3 regions of the Alteromonas sp. R7 genome follow, and region 2 is predicted to be linked to each of the others. Evidence: predicted binding sites of a transcription regulator. Region 2 holds the regulator's gene; each other region holds the start of a gene.
What was found. The regulator MetJ, encoded in region 2, represses methionine synthesis genes. The targets are predictions, from matches to a motif close to TAGACGTCTAGACGTCTA.

Region 1 (6,760 bases), on a different contig from region 2:
CATATCCTCTAATTACATAAGGGATTGGGCTATAGTAGTCACTGTTAATCGCCAGCGCGTTTTCACCGTCTTTTACCTGCGAAAGAGGGTTACTTGCCGGTACAGCCTGAATGCTTACTTTGCATTTTCCGTCTTCAATGCTGCCGATATAACGAAGTACTTTACCTTCTGCTTTAGCCGCTTCAACCTTTTCACCAAACGACGCATCTAACTCTGGCAGCTGCTGCATAAACTCGTCAATTGAACAATCTTCGGCAAAACTTTTTGGCAGTACAGACTCAATTTCAATGTCAGATAGTTCTAACGCTAAATCAGCTTCACGAGCCATGATAAGCAGCTTGCGCGCTACGTCCATGCCGCTTAAGTCATCGCGCGGATCAGGCTCTGTGAAGCCGTTGTCTTTGGCTGTTTGTGTCGCTTGCGACAGGCTCATGCCTTCTTCAAGTTTGCCAAACACATAAGATAGGCTACCTGATAGAATTCCTTCAAAGCGGTGTAAGGTGTCGCCGGCGCTGAATAGCTTTTGCAAGTTATCAATAACCGGTAGCCCTGCGCCGACAGTGGTTTCGTAAAGGTACTGACGATTTGTCGATTGCGCGGTCTTGCGAAGCTTGCGGTAGTAAGACATAGCGCTCGTATTCGCCTTTTTATTTGGCGTTACTACGTGAAAACCGCTTTCCATCATATCTACATATTGCTCTGCAATTGCTTCGTGACTAGTACAGTCAACAATCACCGGGTTTACCAGACTATTGTCATTAGCGAACTGATGCAGGCGTTCTACGCTTAATCCTTCGCTTGCCGATTCAAGTGCCGCTTTCCAGTCACCGCTTAAATCAATCCCTTGACTGTTTAACAGCAGTTTCCGGCTATTTGCAATGCCATAAACTCTCAGCTGAACATTGCGTTTTAACAATGCAGGCTGTTGTTTTTCAATTTGACCTAGCAGTTCGGTTCCCACATTGCCACACCCTACTAGGAATACGTCAATGGTATGGCGGTCAGAGAAAAAATTCTGGTGAATGACTTTTACCGCTTTCTTAGCACGCTTACTTTCAATTACCGTTGAAATAGAGCGCTCTGAAGAGCCTTGAGCAATAGCTACGTTGTTTACCCGCGCTTGGGCAAGCGAGTTAAAGAAACGCGCTGCCAAGCCTTTGGTTTGACGCATACCGTCACCAACCAAAGTAACAATGGCTAGGTCATGACGCACTTCAATGGGGTCTAGCAATTGATTTTGAAGCTCTAGCGCGAATGCATCTTCAAGAAGCGTTAACGCTCGACTGGCGTCTTTGCTTTGGATACAGAAACTGATTGAGTATTCTGAAGAAGACTGGGTAATAAGGCTTATTGAAATATTGGCGTTCGACATCACCTCAAACACACGACTTGCCATACCAACCATGCCTTTAAGGCCAGGGCCTGCAACGTTAAACATGGTGACGTTATCAAGCTGTGAAATACCTTTAACTGACGTCCACACCTCGCTTTTTTCATTGCTGATTAGCGTACCTGGCGCAGCTGGGTTTAGTGTGTTTCTGATCAAACAAGGGATGTGGTGTTGGGCAATAGGACCGATAGTTTTCGGATGAAGTACCTTGGCACCGAAATAAGACAGCTCCATCGCTTCTTGATAGGTAAGCTTGTCTAACAGCACTGCCCCTTCAACTTGGTTCGGGTCAGCGTTATAAACACCATCTACGTCTGTCCAAATTTCACAGCAATTTGCGTCTATACACGCCGCTAAAATGGCCGCTGAATAGTCTGAGCCGTTACGCCCAAGCGTGACTTTGTCGCCCGCTTCGTTAGCAGCAACAAACCCCGGCATGACCAGAAATTCACTGCCGTCAGTAGGCACATCTGAAAAGCGCGCTTTACTAAGCGACACATCGGCAATGCTGTCTAGGTAATCGCCTTCGGCCAGCACATACTTAACCGGGTCAATAACGCGATTAGCGATACCTTTAGCAGATAGCATAGCGCTAAAAAGCGTCACCGAGATGTACTCACCAATACTTAGAATACCGGCAGCAACATTATCAGGTGCAACACCAAGCAGCTTTATACCTTCAAGGTGCTGTTTTAATACTGAAAGGTGACTATTAATGAATTCTACCACGCTTGCATGTGCAAACCCGTCGAGTTCTTCGTTTAGGTTGTTGGCGATGCCGGTAACCGTGTCGTTCAACTTATTGAATAACGGCTGGAAATCTTCACCCGCGGCTGCTTGTTCACATAGTAGTGAAAGCGCGTTCGTTACCCCCTTTGGGGCAGAGAGTACAACCGCAGCACCGTCGGTTTGGTGGGTCGCCGTGCTAATCTCCATAACGCGCATGTATCGCGGTGCATCGGCTAGAGAAGAACCCCCAAACTTTAAGACTTTCATATGCTGCTCCTTAAGGTTACGCATGCTAAAACGTGTGTAAAAAAAAGCCCGCTCTGTGTTAGGCGGGCTTTCGTTGTCTTTTGCTTACTTGCACTAGTCAGCGACCGCCCTTTTTAAGGTGGTAATTAACATAATGGTGGTGCGAGTAAGTAGAATCTTTTTCATACAAGCAATTTGCCGTATAGACGTCTATATGTCAACCGCAGTTTTCACTACACTGTGTTGCAAAAAGTGCAACACTCTTTAACTAATATTTCTTTTTAAGGTACAAATACGAGTTCAAGCCGTTTCTTTGCTGGCTTACTAGTATTCAAGTAGCTTTAAACAACGACTTATTTCTAAGATCATTCAAACCTAACTCAATCAAAACCTTTCTTTAAGCCAAACTCGCCTTTAAAAATGGGGCTGTTGCACTTTGCTGAACTTTAGCAACCTCCTCTGGTCTGCCTTCAGCAACTATTTCTCCTCCCTCATCACCAGCGCCTGGCCCCATATCAATAATGTGGTCGCAAGCCCCAGCCACCTGCATATTGTGCTCAACCATCACCACAGTATTCCCCGCTTCAACTAAGGTGCTTAAATGCTGCATAAGCAATGCAGTGTCTGAAAGATGTAAACCTGTTGTAGGTTCATCAAGCACGTATAGGGTATTAGCATTTTGGGCACGTTTAAGTTCTGACGCTAATTTAATGCGCTGCGCCTCGCCGCCTGATAATTCAGTGGCACTTTGCCCAAGGGTTAGATAGCCAAGCCCTACGTTCATTAGCGTTTTAAGTCCCCGCGTAATAACTTGATTATCACTAAATACAGATAGTGCTTCTTCAACCGTAAGCGATAATACATCAGCGATAGAATGCTCATTGTAACCAACTTCCAGTACGTTATCGTTAAAACGCTGACCGTTACAAACAGTACAGGGGGAATAAACACTCGGCATAAATAGTAATTCTACCGATACCACACCCAAGCCTTCACAATGTGGGCACCGCCCTTTTGCAACGTTAAACGAGAAATGACCCGCATCGTAACCACGGGATTTTGCTTCTTCGGTTGAAGCAAATAAACTTCTGATTTGGTCAAATATGCCGGTATAGGTTGCCAAAGTTGAACGGGGAGTCCTGCCGATGGGAGACTGATCTACCACAACTATACGGCTTAACGCTTCAAGTCCGCTTTCAATACAGCCTTGTCGCGGTTCACTTTTAAGTGAAAAAGTGTCGTTAGTAAGAAGCGAATTGGCGTCAGTAAGCAGTTCTTTCGTTTCTCTTGTTTCTTGCGCTCGCTTCCCTTCTTTCTCGGCTGTATTTAAACCACCTTTGACTAACTCAACTAATGCTTGGCTAATTAAACTCGACTTTCCAGAGCCGGAAACGCCAGTGACACAGGTCATCACACCTAGTGGAATATCAATATCAACATGGCTGACATTATTTCTGGACACGTCTTTTAAACGCAATCCCCCTGATGATTTACGTTTTATACGCTGGCTTAGTGCTTTATTGTTAAAAACATAGTCTGCCGTTAAAGAGTTTTTTGTGCTTGCCAGTTCTTTAACCGGCCCACTATAGACAAGCTCACCTCCGTTCACTCCCGCTTTCGGCCCTACATCTACGACCCAGTTAGCCCCTTTGATGACGTAAGGATTGTGCTCGACAACGAGCAGTGAATTGCCCGTATCGGTAATATTGTGAAGCGCGTGAATAAGCCCTTCTACATCGCGAGGGTGAAGACCTGATGAGGGTTCATCCATAACAAAGACAACGCCAAATAAATTCGATTTAAGCTGGGTCGTCAGACGCAATCGCTGTAGTTCGCCTACTGAGATACTTGTTGTACTTCTATCTAACGAAAGGTAATGAAGCCCAAGCGCTACTATGGGCTTCACTCTTTCAATAATGTCGCCCGTAATAGTACGTATCACCTGACCACGCTCTGAAGTATCACCTTTGACTGACTTTCTTAATGCCTGAAGCTTTTCGTGAACTTGCTGTAGTGGCAGCCTTGAAAACTCAATAATATCTAAGCCATCAACTTTCACTGCCAGCGCATTTTGCTTAAGCTTTTTTCCACGGCAAACCGGACATGCTTCAACAGATATAAAGGGAGCAATTCGCTGCTTCATTTTCTCTTTTTGAGAGGTTTTAAACGTATCGAGCACATGACGTCGCGCGCTGATAAACTTGCCATTGTAGCTGGCAGGCTCGCCCTCTTGTTGTGCTTTACGGGTTTGCGCTAGGTTATAGTTTCGGTATACAGGTAACTGAGGCATTTCGTCGGTAAATAAGATCCAGTCACGGGTTTTTTGAGGCAGTTCACGCCATGGAATATCAACATCGATATCTAGCGACAACAATACCCTTACTAGGTTTTTGCCCTGCCATGCACCAGGCCAAGCTGCCACAGCGCCCTCACGTATGGTGAGGCTGTCGTCGGGTACAAGGCGATGAGCTTGTGTGTCAAAAACTTTTCCAATACCGTCACAATGTTCACATGCACCTTCGGGCGTATTAGGAGAAAACCCGTCTGCGTAGACAATGCTCTGCCCTTTGGGATAATCCCCGGCCCGGGAATAAAGCATTCGCAGACTATTAGAAAGCGTGGTGATACTACCAACGGAAGAACGAACTGAAGGTGCGCCCCGGCGCTGGTGCAGGCCCACAGCAGGCGGTAAGCCGTCAATCACGTCTACGTCAGGTTTCTCCACCTGCTCAATTAGTCGTCTGGCATAAGGTGATATTGAATCTAAATAGCGGTGCTGAGCTTCTGCGTAAAGCGTACCGAAAGCCAAAGAAGATTTTCCTGAGCCAGATACACCGGTAAACACCACCACTTCATTTCGCGGTATATCAATACTGATATTTTTTAAGTTGTGTACACGAGCGCCGCGTACGTTAATTTTTCCCTCATCATTGTGCACTTCATCACCTGCATGTCACCTTTATTAAAGAATATTTAGATACAGGCGCTGTATTTCGATCACTATTTTTAAACAAACACATCAGCTGTCTGAGATGAGATGTTGAGCTAAAAAATCCACCAGCAATCTAATTTTAGGTGCAACATTTCGGTTTGAAGGAAATACGGCCCAAATAGCCTCTTGCTTGTCTTTGTACTCGGGAAACAGCTCTATTAGCTGACCAGAGGCTAGCGCTTTACGCACGTAAAAACCGGGTAGCTGTGCAATACCCAAACCAGCAACCGCGGCGCTGCATAGGGCATTCCCGCTGTTATACCGTACTCTTCCCTGTACAGGAATTGATTGAATTTTATTATCGATAAGTAAACGCCAATAGGGTTGTGACCCCACCAGCAACGAGTGCTCTTTTAACTCTTCAATACTTTTGGGTTGACCTTGCTCTTTAAAATAATCCCTACTTCCGCATACAAACAAATGACGTGTAGCCAGCTTTTTTGCAACCAGCGTCGAGTCTTCTAGTTTGCCAATACGAATAGCGAGATCGAGACCAAGCTCCACAATATCGAGTTTTTCATTGGAGAACGTACACTGCACACTAATGCCAGCGTACTTTTGCATAAAGGTATTGAGCAATGGCGCTATGAATGCTTCGCCAAACGCTACGGGAGCGGTAAGTTTAATTAGCCCTTGCGGCGATGCTTGCAGTGCGCTCACCGCTAGCTGGGCATCTTCGAGCGCCTTTAACGCGGGCATTGCCTGCTGAAAATACTGCGTACCCGCTTCAGTAAGCGATACGCTGCGCGTTGTACGCTGTAATAATTTTACGCCCAGCTGCTTTTCAAGTGATGCGACTTTACGGCTTATCTGCGCCACTGACGTATCGAGCTTATTTGCAGCCCCGGTAAAATTGCCAACGTCAGCTACGGCACAAAACTCAGCTATGCCTTCTAGATATTTCATTATCGCCACTCGTTAGTTTAGCGTTGTTCAACAAAGCGCTGGTTTATTTAAGTACATTCTATTTGGCTAAATCAATTATTACAATTATGAAAAAGTGATTTACTAAAACTGTATTTATCAATAGTAATCCGTCTCCTATACTTTGGCCTATAAAACATCATCATTTATTTATGATTAAGGAGTCATTACATGGCGTCATTCAAAGATTCATTGCAGGAAGGACAAACCCACATTAAGTCAAAAGCTGCGGTGGCTTGGGGCCCAGGTGAGCCGTTAAAGATGGAAGAAGTTGATGTAGAGCTTCCTAAAAAGGGCGAAGTGCTTGTACGCATTGTTGCAACTGGTGTGTGCCACACTGACGCATTTACATTATCAGGTGAAGATCCAGAAGGCGTATTCCCTTCAATTTTAGGTCACGAAGGTGGCGGTATTGTTGAAATGGTGGGTGAAGGCGTGACCAGTGTAGAAGTTGGCGATCACGTTATTCCACTTTACAC
Region 2 (6,760 bases):
TGACGATACCGTGTAAATGGTAAACAGCGCGGTCTTATCTATGCGGACTGTTATAAAGCATCGATAGTTCATTACATGTTATATCAGATGGTAACTGCGGGCGGCCTTGGTGGCAAAGTTTAATGCAGGCTTTATACAACAAAGGCGCATTGACTGCGCCTTTTGTGGAGTGCTTCGTTAAAAAACTTAAGCACGGTCTTGATTGTCGTATGTATTAAGCGCCTGAACGCACGCCGAGCATGTGGCAGATGGCGTAGCTTAATTCACTACGGTTCAACGTATAGAAATGGAAGTGTTTTACCCCTTCTTTAGCGAGTACTTTAACTTGGTCCATAGCAATGTTAGCGCCTATAAGATTACGGGTAGCTTGGTCGTCGGCATCAAGGCCGTCGAACATTTTGTGTAACCATCCCGGCACATGAACATTTGTGAACCCCGCAAATTTCACCAGTGTTTGGTAGTTGGTTACCGGCAAAATACCCGGAACGATATCTAAGTCGACACCCGCTGCGGCTGCACGGTCTCTAAATCGAAGGTACACACTCGTATCGAAAAAGAACTGGGTTATCGCTTCTGTGGCACCTGCTTCTGCTTTGCGCTTAAGGTTTAGTAAATCAAACTGCGCATTTGGTGCTTCAGGGTGCTTCTCTGGATAGGCAGCAACAGAAATATCAAAATCGGCAACGTCTTTTAGCAAGGCAACAAGATCAGAGGCATACATCTCTGTCTTTTCTACTCCTGGCGGTAAATCGCCACGAAGCGCAACAATACGGCGAATACCTGAGTCCCAGTAGTCTTTTGCAATTTGCTTAAGCTCATCACGGCTAGCATCAACACAGGTCAAGTGAGGAACCGCCGCGACACCGGTTTGCTGCTGAATGCGTTTTACAACGTCGTGGGTTCTGTCACGCTCACCGCTATTCGCGCCGTAGGTTACCGACATGTAGCTTGGCTTTAGTGGCGCTAGACGTTCAACTGACTTCCACAGGGTCTGTTCCATGGCTTCCGTTTTAGGCGGAAAGAATTCAAAAGATACATCAATATCACGCAGTTCCGACAGGGACTGGTTTAATGCATCGATACCTTGTGCGTAAGAAACCATGGCTTTTTCTCTCAAAAATGTATTCTTATAGACGTTTAGACGTCTAAATTAAAGAATATATGTCTAGACGTCAAGAGGTTTACACTGCTCAATTGACCTTTTCGTGAACTTGTTTAGAATTTCTCTTCATAACATAAAAAAGAGTAGACCGAGTTAGTACAATGGCAGAATGGAACGGTAAATATATTCACCCCTACGCAGAGCATGGCAAGAAGAGCGAACAGGTAAAGAAAGTCACTGTCTCTATACCTATTAATGTGCTTAAGGCGCTTACTGATGAGCGTACTCGCCGCCAAATCAATAATCTGCGTCACGCCACTAATTCAGAACTGTTGTGCGAAGCATTTTTGCATGCGTTTACCGGTCAACCATTGCCTAACGATGATGACCTGCGCAAAGACAATCCCAATCGCGTACCGGCTGAAGCAAGACGCATTATGGAAGAAATGGGCATTGATCCAAGCTTCGAAAACGATGTGTCGGAAGACGACTGATATTTGGTATTAAAGAGAAACGGCGCTTTGTTGTAAGTTATTGCTAATTGATAACCTACAACACGGCGCCGTTTTTATGTACTTGTATTCTCGAAGCGCACTTTTTAGCAAATAAAGGTTGAGCACTAGCCCCTCCATTTTTTGCCTTATGCGCCAGAATTTTATTCTTCTGGGCTTTCAGGCACGCGTGCAACGCCAGATTCAATCGCAGCCTTAGATACGGCGGTAGCAATACGCTCGCATAAACGCGGGTCCATAGGTTTAGGAATAATGTACTCCTTACCAAATGTCAGACTAGTACTCTTACTGGCAGCTAGTACTTCTTCTGGTACAGGCTCCTTCGTGATAGCACGAAGGGCTTCTACTGCCGCTACTTTCATTTCATCGTTAATGGCCGTTGCACGAACATCTAGTGCTCCACGGAAAATAAACGGGAAACACAGTACGTTGTTAACCTGGTTAGGGTAGTCCGAGCGTCCGGTAGCCATAATAAGATCTTTACGTACTTCGTGAGCAAGTTCAGGCTTTATCTCAGGGTCTGGGTTAGAACATGCAAATACAATTGGGTTTTCAGCCATCAAGGCCAGTGTTTCTGGTGGTAAAACATCCGGTCCTGACACACCAACAAAAATATCCGCGCCTTCCATTACATCTTCAAGCGTACGCTTGTCAGTATTGTTAGCAAATAGCTTTTTGTGCTCAGTTAAGTCTTCGCGACGAGTATGGATAACGCCTTTTCTGTCTAGCATATAAATACGCTCACGCTGGGCACCACACTTTATAAGCAGTTCCATACAAGCGACCGCTGCTGCACCGGCACCCATACACACAATTTTAGCGCTCTCTATGCTTTTACCCTGAATTTCCAGAGCATTAAGCATGCCCGCTGCAGTTACAATAGCGGTACCGTGCTGATCATCATGAAATACCGGAATTTTACAGCGCTTAATTAGCTCTTGTTCAATCTCAAAGCATTCAGGCGCTTTAATGTCTTCTAAGTTAATGCCGCCAAATGTGTCAGCGATATTCGCTACCGTATTAATGAACTCTTCGGTCGTACGATGCTTCACTTCAATGTCAATGGCATCCAGGCCAGCAAAGCGTTTAAACAGAAGGGCTTTACCTTCCATAACAGGTTTCGATGCCAGTGGGCCTAGGTTACCCAACCCTAAAATTGCGGTTCCGTTACTGATAACGGCAACCAGGTTTCCTTTACCCGTGTACTTATAGGCGTTATCTGCATCTTCAGCAATTTCTCTGACCGGCTCGGCAACGCCTGGGCTGTAGGCAAGAGCAAGGTCATCGACGCTGTCTGCTGGCTTAGATAACTCTACGCGGATTTTTCCAGGTGTGGGTTTGGCGTGATAGTCGAGTGCGCGTTGTCTAAAATCTGACATGTAAAAAGGTATCCTTAGATGTAGGGTTCATCGGTGTTTTCGTTCACGCTCTGTAGCTATTTTATTGTCGTTATAGTTATAGGTAGATAAACGTAAGCGCGTTACAACCAAGTAATGACAAAAGTGATTATAAATAGTTGTTAGCACTAGGGCTTGTTGATCTTTGTTTTACAGCAATCATCAATAGGCCCCAAGGTGGCATGTGGAAAAGCAGACTAGGCGTTAACCTTTACTGATTTTGTTCACATACCTTAATGGATACAAGCCTCTGGTTTATGTACCCAAAAGCGCCATAAGTCTTGAAAGCAATGCATTATTCACAGAATTAATGCTCACTATCAAAGTGCCGATCGCAACTCTAACACAGCCAATCACTGTGTACATATCTGATCAGAATTCTCATATACCAATGTAGGTTAGGCGTACTAATTAGACCAGTAAAATGGGGCTATAATTGCCATTCATGCTATTTATTTTGACTTGTCATAACATTCTGTAGGTCTATTGTGTGGAGGATAAAAACAAAGCTATCAAAGGGATCCACGTTCTCATAAATGCATTGGACAGAAACCCAAATCAGGAAAATAGAACGCAGGGAGACACCTCGTTAATTCTCCATCCAATATTTCTGATAAAATCCTGTGAAAGCCCACTCAAAATTCGCGCTGAAGGCGAGGATATGACAGAAAGAAAACTAATAACCGTGCTAACCGATGTGTGCGAAAGCGTAAAATCTACCAATAATGGATTTGTTTGGCTAACTCACGTAGGGCATTGGAGAGCGCCGCAAGTGATTGCCGTGTTTAATACTGAGCAGGAGAAGCAGCGGGCGTTAACTAATGGTTGGGATATAGACTTCATAAACCAAGTGAATATTGCTTTAGCGTCAATTAAGTCAGCACCCGTTGGTATTTATTTTGATAGCGAAGAAGAGTGTAAGAAAGTGAGTGGCGGCAATTGGGATAGGCATTTATCTAATGTTAAAAACCTTCACTGAGTTCAGGTTACGCTGAATGTTGTAAATTAAGCTAAAAACGTTTTCAGAAAGGCGAGTTGCAGGGCTTGTTACACTGGCTAGGTACTGGCCTGACGTAGGATAACGGCGGTAAAGCGCTGTTTGGCACACCTTGTTTGTGTGAAGCGTGAATTTTAAGCAATAAAAAAGCGCCATAAAGGCGCTTTTTTCGAACTCGATATCAGGCTTACTTTTTGCCCAATGCACCGAAACGCTTCTTGAAGCGATCAACACGACCACCAGTGTCAACGTTACGTTGCTTACCAGTGTAGAATGGGTGACATGAAGAACATACGTCTAGGTTGATGTCTTTACCAAGCGTAGAACGAATGTTCATTACGTTACCACATGAGCAAGTTGCTGTGATTGCTTCGTATTTTGGGTGGATATCTTGTTTCATTGGGTTACCTCACATAATAAGGCCGTATCGCTATACAACCCGAAGTCGCACACCATACGTTACTTAATTCAAATGATAAGTCGTTCAAAGAACAGCCTATCGCAAAAGAGCGGCGCATAATAAAGGATGGCAGGGCCTTGATCAAGCGGTTTTTGGCCAAATGCTAAACAAGAGAGCTAGTCAAGGCAGCCGTATAAAAAGGTAGCCATATAAAAAGGCCAAACTAAAAACATTCCTTTTATGCTTACCTGTAAAGTATGTTTAAATATTTGTCTTTCAAGGCTGGGCCAGATGCTCTAGTGGCAAAATCATGCGCCAATAGCAAAATGTGTAGCTAGCTGTTAGCAGCGCAAACTGCTGTAACGTATAGGTCTGCAAGAAGCCTCAGTATAATTAGTTTCAACATAAGAAGCTTAGTAAGCGCATTACGCGCTGTAACAATCGTCAAATAAGGTAGAACCTTCGCAATGGCCTTTATCCAAGTTGCCGTGCCAGTGCCGCTGCGCCAACTTTTCACGTATACCCACGATAACGCACTAAGTGCGGGTGTAAGAGTGGTTGTGCCTTTCGGTCCGCGCAAACTTGTGGGTGTAGTTGTTGAAACCCTACACAAACCTGAAAGCGACATTGAAAACTCCAACAAGCTAAAAGCCATTGAGTCAGTACTGGACGATACCCCCATTATAGACGAGGTGTTGCTGAAAATGGCCCAATGGCTGTGGCAGTACTATCATCATGCGCCGGGTGAAGTGCTACACGCCATGCTGCCTGTTTTATTGCGCAAAGGCGAGTCAGCAGCGCCAGCACCCCAAGACATGTTAATACTTACCGAAGAAGGTAAGCAAACGACTGCAGACACGTTATCGCGGGCGCCTAAACAACAAGCTTGTTTTACTGCAATGGCTGGTGGTGCCTTATTAGCGTCCCAAGCGCGCAAGCAGTATGGCGCACCTGCGGTCAAAGCACTTGTCGATAAGTCATTGGCAAGCATTGAAGAAGTCGCGCCTGAATTTAAGTCAGGCAGTTGGCTTGCCTCGTTATCGGTGTCTGAAAAGCCAATTCCAGATACTGAGCAGTCGGTTGCCATTGCCGCACTTAATCGTCAGCAGGGCAATTTCGCTGTAAGTTTGCTTGAAGGGGTTACCGGTAGCGGTAAAACGGAAGTGTACCTTCAAGCCATCGAACCCTTACTGCGCGACGGAAAACAAGTGCTTATACTTGTGCCAGAAATTGGGCTGACGCCGCAAACGGTGTCACGCTTTGAAAAGCGCTTTGGTATTGCAGTGGGCGTTTTACACTCTCAGCTTTCTGATAAAGAACGGTTACATGTATGGCAGAGAGCAAAAGCAGGTGAACTCGGGATAATCATCGGTACTCGCTCGGCTATTTTCACCCCGCTGCACAACCCCGGCATGCTGATTGTGGATGAAGAGCACGACGAGTCTTTTAAACAACAAGATGGACTTCGCTATCACGCCCGTGACCTAGCAGCCATGCGGGCTAAGCAGCACAATATTCCTCTTTTATTAGGCAGCGCCACGCCCGCACTCGAAACACTTAATAATGCGCTAAGCAGTCGCTATGCCCATTTGCAGTTAACTAAGCGAGCGGGAGGTGCGAAAAGCACGCATCAGCATGTGTTGGACGCGCGTGACCAACCCATTCACTACGGTATTTCACAAGGCTTGCTAACGATAATGCGCCAGCATATCAACGCGGGAAATCAGGTATTGGTGTTTGTGAATCGCAGAGGCTATGCGCCAGCGCTGCTTTGCCATCACTGCGGCGAAACCGTCATGTGTAAGCGTTGTGACCGCCCGTATACGGTGCATAAAGCGCAGAACCGTTTGCAGTGTCATCACTGCGGCGGCATGCGCTCAATGCCATCAAACTGCGAAGCGTGCCATCACAATGAATTAGTTACGGCGGGTACGGGCACCGAGCAAGTCGAGCAAGGGCTTGCAAGTTTATTTCCCGATGTTAAACAGGTACGAATAGACAGCGACACCGTGCGGGGCAAAGATAAACTGCACCAAACACTGGATGCAATAAACCGCCAAGAGTACCAGCTTCTGGTCGGTACCCAAATACTATCAAAAGGTCACCATTTTCCGCATGTAACCTTAGTGGCGGTGCTAGATTGTGATGGTGCACTTTTTAGTGCCGATTTTAGAGCACCAGAAAAGCTCGCTCAGCTTGTAACTCAGCTTGCAGGAAGAGCAGGGCGCGCCAGTAAACCTGGTGAGATGTGGCTTCAAACACACAACCCTCATCACCCTTTGCTACAAGATTTAGTGCACAATGGCTATGGGCATTTCGCCAGACACGCTTTAATGGAGCGAAAAGCGGCAG
Region 3 (6,760 bases), on a different contig from region 2:
CTCGGCCATTTCAGGGCCTTCCATGTCGTATTCACCAAACTCGTTGGGTAAACCAGCGTTAGGGTGCGCTGAAATTAAGCACTCACTAACAGTAGCCACTTCATCCACGTATTGGCGCAGTAAGTCTGGCCCAAGAGCACAGTTTAAGCCGAATGAGAATGGACTGATGTGTCGCATGGAATAATAAAACGCTTCCGCGGTTTGACCAGACAGCGTGCGCCCTGAGGCATCGGTAATCGTGCCAGACACCATAACGGGCAGCGATATACCCAGCTTTTCAAAAACCGACTCTACCGCATAGGCTGCCGCTTTCGCATTAAGTGTATCGAAGATGGTTTCGAGCATGATTAAATCTGCACCGCCTTCAATGAGCGCTTCGGTAGACTCGCTATACGCTTCCACGAGTTCGTCAAAAGTAACATTGCGTTTGCCTGGGTCGTTAACGTCAGGCGAAATTGAAGCAGTGCGGTTTGTTGGTCCAAGTACGCCCGCCACGAAACGGGGTTTGTCGGGTGTCTTTGCTGTGAACTCATCGGCAGCTTTACGCGCCAATTTAGCTGCAGCTAAATTAATATCACGGGATTGAGCCTGCATATCGTAATCGGCCATAGCGATAGTCGTAGCATTAAACGTATTCGTTTCAATAATGTCCGCGCCAGCTTCAAAGTAATCACAGTGAATTTGATAGATGATATCGGGCTGAGTAAGAACCAACAAATCGTTGTTACCCTTAACATCGCAGTGCCAGTTGGCAAACTGTGTTCCGCGATAATCTTCTTCTTCTAACTTATGGCGCTGGATCATGGTGCCCATGGCGCCGTCTAATATAAGGATGCGCTTTTTAGCGGCTTCTGTAAGCGTTGTCTGCGCGCTAGAATTTGGTCTTTGGCTCACGTGCTACCTCTTTGGCTGTGACTTTTCAGCAAGCTGACTTAAATCGTAAGGCGTGGTCTGATAGACATAATAATTCAGCCAGTTTGTAAACAATAGGCTGCCGTGTGAGCGCCACTGTACAATAGGAGACTTGGCTGGATCATCCCCTTCAAAATAGTTTTTTGGAATTACTGGCGTTTGTCCCGCGGCGATATCTCGAAAATACTCGTCTTTAAGTGTATCTGGATCGTATTCTGGGTGACCCGTTACAAATACCATGCGCTTATCTTCTGACGCCACAATATAAGCGCCTACATCGTCAGACTCTGCAACAACACTAAGTCCATCGACGCTGTTATACAACGAGGTGTTAATATGCCCATAACGGGAATGTGGTGCGTAAAAAGAAGGATCAAAGCCTCTTAATAGCTCATTGTTCGGGTCATTCACTTTATGTTTAAAGACACCTGAAAACTTTTCGTCTCTAAGCTCTCGTGTAATGCCGTAAAAGTGATACATGGCGGCGTGAGCAGCCCAACATAAGTAAAGGGTTGAGTTTACGTGACGCTGCGCCCACTCCAATATGGTGGTCATGGTTTCCCAGTACTTTACTTCCTCATAATCGATAAGCGCGAGAGGCGCACCGGTGACAATGAGGCCATCGTATTTCTTATTCGCTACCGCTGAAAAGTCGTGATAGAAAGCATCCATGTGCGATTGGGGGGTATTCTTCGGCGCTTGATTATCAATTCGAATTAAATCCACGTTTATTTGCAGTGGCGTGTTCGATAACAGGCGAAGTAACTGTACCTCTGTTTCTATCTTGTTCGGCATTAAATTAAGAATACCGACTTCAAGAGGACGAATATCCTGATTGGCAGCCCTGTCCATGTCCATGGTAAAAATATTTTCACCTAGTAGTACATTCTGCGCGGGTAACTGCTCAGGAATACGAATTGGCATAGAGGGCTCCAGTGATAAATTACAATATCTGTATTGTGTCTATAACTGGCGATATGTCAACATCTTTACGTCTAGACGTCTAAACGTTTTTTTCTCTGGTGCTCAAAAATACTAATTATTTTGTTTATGCACCATTACCAACATCTCAGCTTCGGCACGAGGAATGTCGCAGGCTTCAATAATTTCATCAATGCTAGCGCCTTGCTTGACTAAGTCCGCCGCACGCTGATATAGGCGTAGGGAAGGATCTTGAAGCTTGAGTTCTCGAAGCTGGTTTTCAATATCAGTTTGCTTTTCGTCTAACTCTTGAAGGTGTCGAGTGATCACCAAGGTGCGTGCTTGCGCCTCAGTTTGTTGATTATTTGCATTTTTAGCAAGGGCTTCAGTGCGGGCAATAGCCTCTGCGTTAGCATGTTCGCTTTCGCTTAATGCAGAACGCAACTGCTTAATGTGTGAATACAGCACACCCATCGCGGCAATGAGTATAACTACAAGAATACACAGTATGAGTTCTAATAAGGTAGGTGCAGCAAGCTGCCAATCCATGGACATAACCCTTGGGGAAATGTAGGCAGTATTATAAACAATACCGCCTATTCATTTATTTAGATGTTGCTAAGCTCATCCCACTCTTCGTCGCTTAACAATTTATTAAGATCTACAAGAATAAGCAGTTCGCCGTCGCGGTTACTTACACCTTGGATAAACTTAGCACTCTCTTCAGTACCTACGTTAGGGGCACTGTCAATCTCTGAAGATTTCAAGTAAACCACCTCAGCGACACTATCCACCAGAATACCAACCACCTGCTCGTCAGACTCAATAATAACGATACGGGTATTGTCAGTAATTTCTGTTGGCGGTAATCCGAAACGAGCACGTGTATCGATAACCGTTACTACGTTACCACGCAGATTGATAATACCAAGTACATAGTCAGGTGCACCGGGTACAGGGGCTATTTCGGTATAACGCAAGACCTCTTGAACTTGCATCACGTTGATACCGTAAGTTTCTTCACCTAAGCGATACGTTACCCATTGAAGGACTTCGTCGTTGCTGTCGGTGGCGTTATTATTTATTCTTTCGTCGCTCATGAACCTGGCTCCCAATACTATGGCGTCTGGTCGTTACTGCCTAAGCCTTTGTTAAGCATAGATATTAATTCTTCAACGTCAATTAACGCGCACATTTTTTCTTTAACCATCCCTGCTAACCAGGGACGCTTACCTGTGGACTCGCGCCATTTAACATCATCGGTAGTCAAATTGACCGTATTGACTAGCTTTTCACTAGCCAGACCCCACGCACTTTCCCCTAACATTATAAGATATCGGTAGTTAAGCGATTGTGCGAGGTTTTCGTCATATTTTTCTGGCATTACCCATTTTGCAGAGTCAACAACACTTAGTTTAGACTCTCTGTGCAACATTACACCCATAAACCAATCAGGTTTTCCAAATAAAGGGCCAATCTTCTCAATTTGGTGGATCCCACCTAGCGACGTCAAAGGCACCGCAAGTGTTAACCCTGCAACCTCAAAGAATAGCGCCTGAAAGCGAAAACCGAGAGTATCCTTTAGTGGAACTTTTGTTTTTTCAGCGCGGTTTAACGCAGTTTCTTGTTCATTTTCTACTAAAGTTTCTGCGTGAGACTGTTGCTGTTCATCTTCAATTGTCTCTGCTTTTTGCGTTTCAATTAACGATGTAACCTTTTCCGCTATCGCTTCTTGTTCATTCGATTGCGGCTCACTTTCATTGGCGGTAGAAGCAAGCGCCGTTTCAGCCATCTGCTGAGAAGCCTGCTCGAGCAATTTTGCCGTGCGCGCAGTCACATCTTCCGGTGCTTCTGGCTCTTTGAGGAGGCTATCAAGGTATGCCTCCATCACTTCTTCACGGGCAAAAGGCGATTGCTTGCTCATGTTCTCGTTATTTCTCCAATACCGCTAATAGTTTCTCGTACGCAGACACACCACGTGTTTTGGGGTACGCTGCGGAAATGGGAAGCTGTACTAAACTTGCATCCCTGAAGTGCGTGTCGACGGGAATAACCCCTTCCCACACGCGCTCACCATAGTCATTCATTAAGCGCTTTCGCGATGCAAGCGCCGCGTTAGTGCGCTTATCAAACATAGTTGGAATAATCACAGTATCAAAGGATTTGTCCAACGAACGTCCCATAATTTCCATGGTACGAATCATTCTGTCTAGCCCTTTAAGCGCCAGATACTCCGTTTGGGTAGGCACAATAACCTTGTCACACGCTGCAAGAGCGTTAACCATCAGCACCCCAAGCACTGGAGGGCAATCGATGATAGCAACATCGAATTCCCCTGCGATTTTTGCCAACGCTTTTTTTAGGACTAAGCCCATACCTTGTTCGCTACCCATCGTTCTATCTAAGGTCGCGAGCGCCATTGTTGCAGGAAGCACATATAAGTTGTCTAACTTTGTCGGGCAAAGACAATCCATAACATTATCGGCCGTAATGTCATTAGACTTAATAAAAATATCGTAAACTGAATGACTTGACGCTTCTGCATCGATACCGAAGTAATAACTCAGCGATGCATGTGGATCAGTATCAATCATGAGCACTCGCTTGCCTTGCTGTGCAAGCAAGCCGCCAAGGCTCACCGTAGTGGTAGTCTTTCCTACACCACCTTTCTGATTCGCTACTGTCCACACTTTCATATTTGCTGTTCCATTACTGTTCAAACTGCTATCGCATTTCGGTTTGAACGCAACTGCTCATATCATCAATGTTTATATTTTTACTGGATATATTGGCAACGGCTACAGCTTGAGGCATACCATACACAACACAGGAATCTTGGTCTTGAGCCCAAATCGTTGCGCCTTTTTCCTTGAGCATTCGGCATCCTTCTCTGCCGTCAGCCCCCATACCCGTTAATATAATTCCTAATACATCCCCACCATAAGCTTTAGCCAGAGAACTGAAAGTGAGATCAACACTGGGCTTATAATTCACCTTGTCACTCGCACTTGCATCAACAATGGCAATGCGTTTATTCGCACCTATGGTTTCTAGCAACATTTGCTTCCCACCGGGAGCAAGATACGCATGACCTGGTTTTAGAATGTCGCCGTGCTCGGCTTCTTTTACTCTAATCTTACAGTTTGTGTCTAAACGCTGTGCAAATGCCGTAGTAAATGTTCCTGGCATGTGTTGTACAAGCAAAATGGGGTATGGAAACTCTGCAGGTAAAGGAGACAGCACTTTTTGAAGCGCCACAGGCCCGCCTGTAGAAGCCCCAATTGCCAAACACTTGTAGTGCTTTCCCGTCGCTCTTACAGACGAAACGGTTGGTTGTTTGGCTGCGTCTTTATGCCCTGATAGCAACCCTGATGTTTTAAAAAACGCCTGCTTTGGCGCATTATCAGGAAGCTTTCTTGCCTCTGTAGAGCGAAACGACGGACGCTTAAGACCAATACCACGACGCGCTATTAAGCGTACTTTTGTACACAACAAGCGCGATGCGTCTTTTCTGTCCTGCGCGATATCTTCAAATTTCTTCGGTAAGAAATCGAGCGCGCCCGCTTCTAACGCATCTAATGTCGCTTGCGCACCATGATGCGTAAGCGAAGAAAACATAAGAATAGGTGTAGGCCGTTTGTCCATTATGGCCTTTACAGCTGAAATGCCGTCCATGACAGGCATTTCAACATCCATCGTTATCACATCCGGCTTAAGCGCTTCTGCTTTTTCAAGTGCATCGCGCCCATTTCTCGCTTCCCCAACAACTTCAAGTTCCCTATCGCCATCGAGTATTTCTTTTACTCGACGACGATAAAAAGTCGAGTCGTCCACGACAAGGACTTTAAAGACCATGGATTATTATTCCTGTTAATTCATCGCCTTACTTGATGGGTTTACGCGCATACCGTTTAAGCAGGCTCGGAATATCTAAAATTAGTGCAATTCCACCGTCTGATGTAATCGTGGCTCCCGCCATACCAGGCGTGCCTTGCAATAATGCATCAAGAGGTTTAATAACCACTTCTTCTTGGCCTATTAGCGCGTCTACTACGAATCCTACTTGTTGTGTACCAATTTGCACTACAACAACGTGTCCCTTTTCTCTATCGATGTTTTTGGGACCTCGAATCAACCATTCACCAAGGAAGAACAACGGAATTGCTTTTGAACGAACTATCATTGTTAGCTGGCCATCGACCGTGTTGGTCTTTTTGATGTCCATATTTATTATTTCGTTCACCGCACCTAATGGTAACGCAAAGGTTTGTTTTCCTACAACAATCATTAGCGTCGGAAGAATGGCTAGCGTTAGCGGAACTTTGATATCCAGTCGCGTGCCTTTTCCCAGCTGTGAATCAATGTTCACGGTGCCGTTAAGTTGGTTAATTTTGGTCTTAACCACGTCCATGCCCACACCGCGGCCAGAAATATCACTAATTTCTGTTTTGGTTGAGAACCCTGGCGCGAATATCAAGTTAAACGCTTCAACATCCGACATCCGTGCAGCTGCGTCTGCGTCTAGTACACCGCGACTAATAGCAATTTCTTTAAGCTTTTCAGGATCCATTCCTTTACCATCATCTTCGATGGTTAGAAGAATATGATCGCCTTCTTGAGATGCCGATAGCTGAACCGTACCCATGCGCGGTTTACCCGCTGCAGCACGATCATCAGGCATTTCAATACCATGGTCGACGGAGTTTCTCACCAAATGCACAAGTGGATCGGCCAGTGCTTCAACCAGGTTTTTGTCTAAATCAGTTTCCTCACCCACAAGCTCAAGGGTTATTTCTTTTTTCAAGCTTCTAGCGAGGTCTCGAACAACGCGAGGGAAACGACCAAACACCTTCTTGATAGGTTGCATGCGGGTTTTCATTACCGCACCTTGCAAGTCGCCCGTTACCACATCTAAGTTGGCAATGGC

Region 1: thrA (bifunctional aspartate kinase/homoserine dehydrogenase I) is a predicted target of MetJ. The motif match lies at 2,561-2,578, and genes of this name have one in related genera.
Region 3: metA (homoserine O-acetyltransferase MetA) is a predicted target of MetJ. The motif match lies at 1,901-1,918, and genes of this name have one in related genera.

The regions. Positions count from the first base shown of each region.
Region 1 covers NZ_JBVTQX010000001.1:138,889-145,648, reverse strand. Annotated here, with positions in the region: gene thrA (bifunctional aspartate kinase/homoserine dehydrogenase I) at 1-2,386, opposite strand, end outside; gene AC0J2X_RS00640 (excinuclease ABC subunit UvrA) at 2,763-5,303, opposite strand; gene AC0J2X_RS00635 (LysR substrate-binding domain-containing protein) at 5,385-6,263, opposite strand; gene AC0J2X_RS00630 (S-(hydroxymethyl)glutathione dehydrogenase/class III alcohol dehydrogenase) at 6,453-6,760, shown strand, end outside.
Region 2 covers NZ_JBVTQX010000005.1:125,377-132,136, reverse strand. Annotated here, with positions in the region: gene metF (methylenetetrahydrofolate reductase) at 215-1,102, opposite strand; gene metJ (met regulon transcriptional regulator MetJ) at 1,264-1,596, shown strand; gene AC0J2X_RS09845 (malic enzyme-like NAD(P)-binding protein) at 1,758-2,993, opposite strand; gene AC0J2X_RS09840 (hypothetical protein) at 3,673-3,990, shown strand; gene rpmE (50S ribosomal protein L31) at 4,196-4,408, opposite strand; gene priA (primosomal protein N') at 4,876-6,760, shown strand, end outside.
Region 3 covers NZ_JBVTQX010000002.1:22,411-29,170, forward strand. Annotated here, with positions in the region: gene AC0J2X_RS02960 (homocysteine S-methyltransferase family protein) at 1-894, opposite strand, end outside; gene metA (homoserine O-acetyltransferase MetA) at 898-1,836, opposite strand; gene AC0J2X_RS02970 (DUF2802 domain-containing protein) at 1,948-2,382, opposite strand; gene AC0J2X_RS02975 (chemotaxis protein CheW) at 2,442-2,933, opposite strand; gene AC0J2X_RS02980 (chemotaxis protein CheW) at 2,951-3,757, opposite strand; gene AC0J2X_RS02985 (ParA family protein) at 3,765-4,529, opposite strand; gene AC0J2X_RS02990 (protein-glutamate methylesterase/protein-glutamine glutaminase) at 4,558-5,688, opposite strand; gene AC0J2X_RS02995 (chemotaxis protein CheA) at 5,717-6,760, opposite strand, start outside.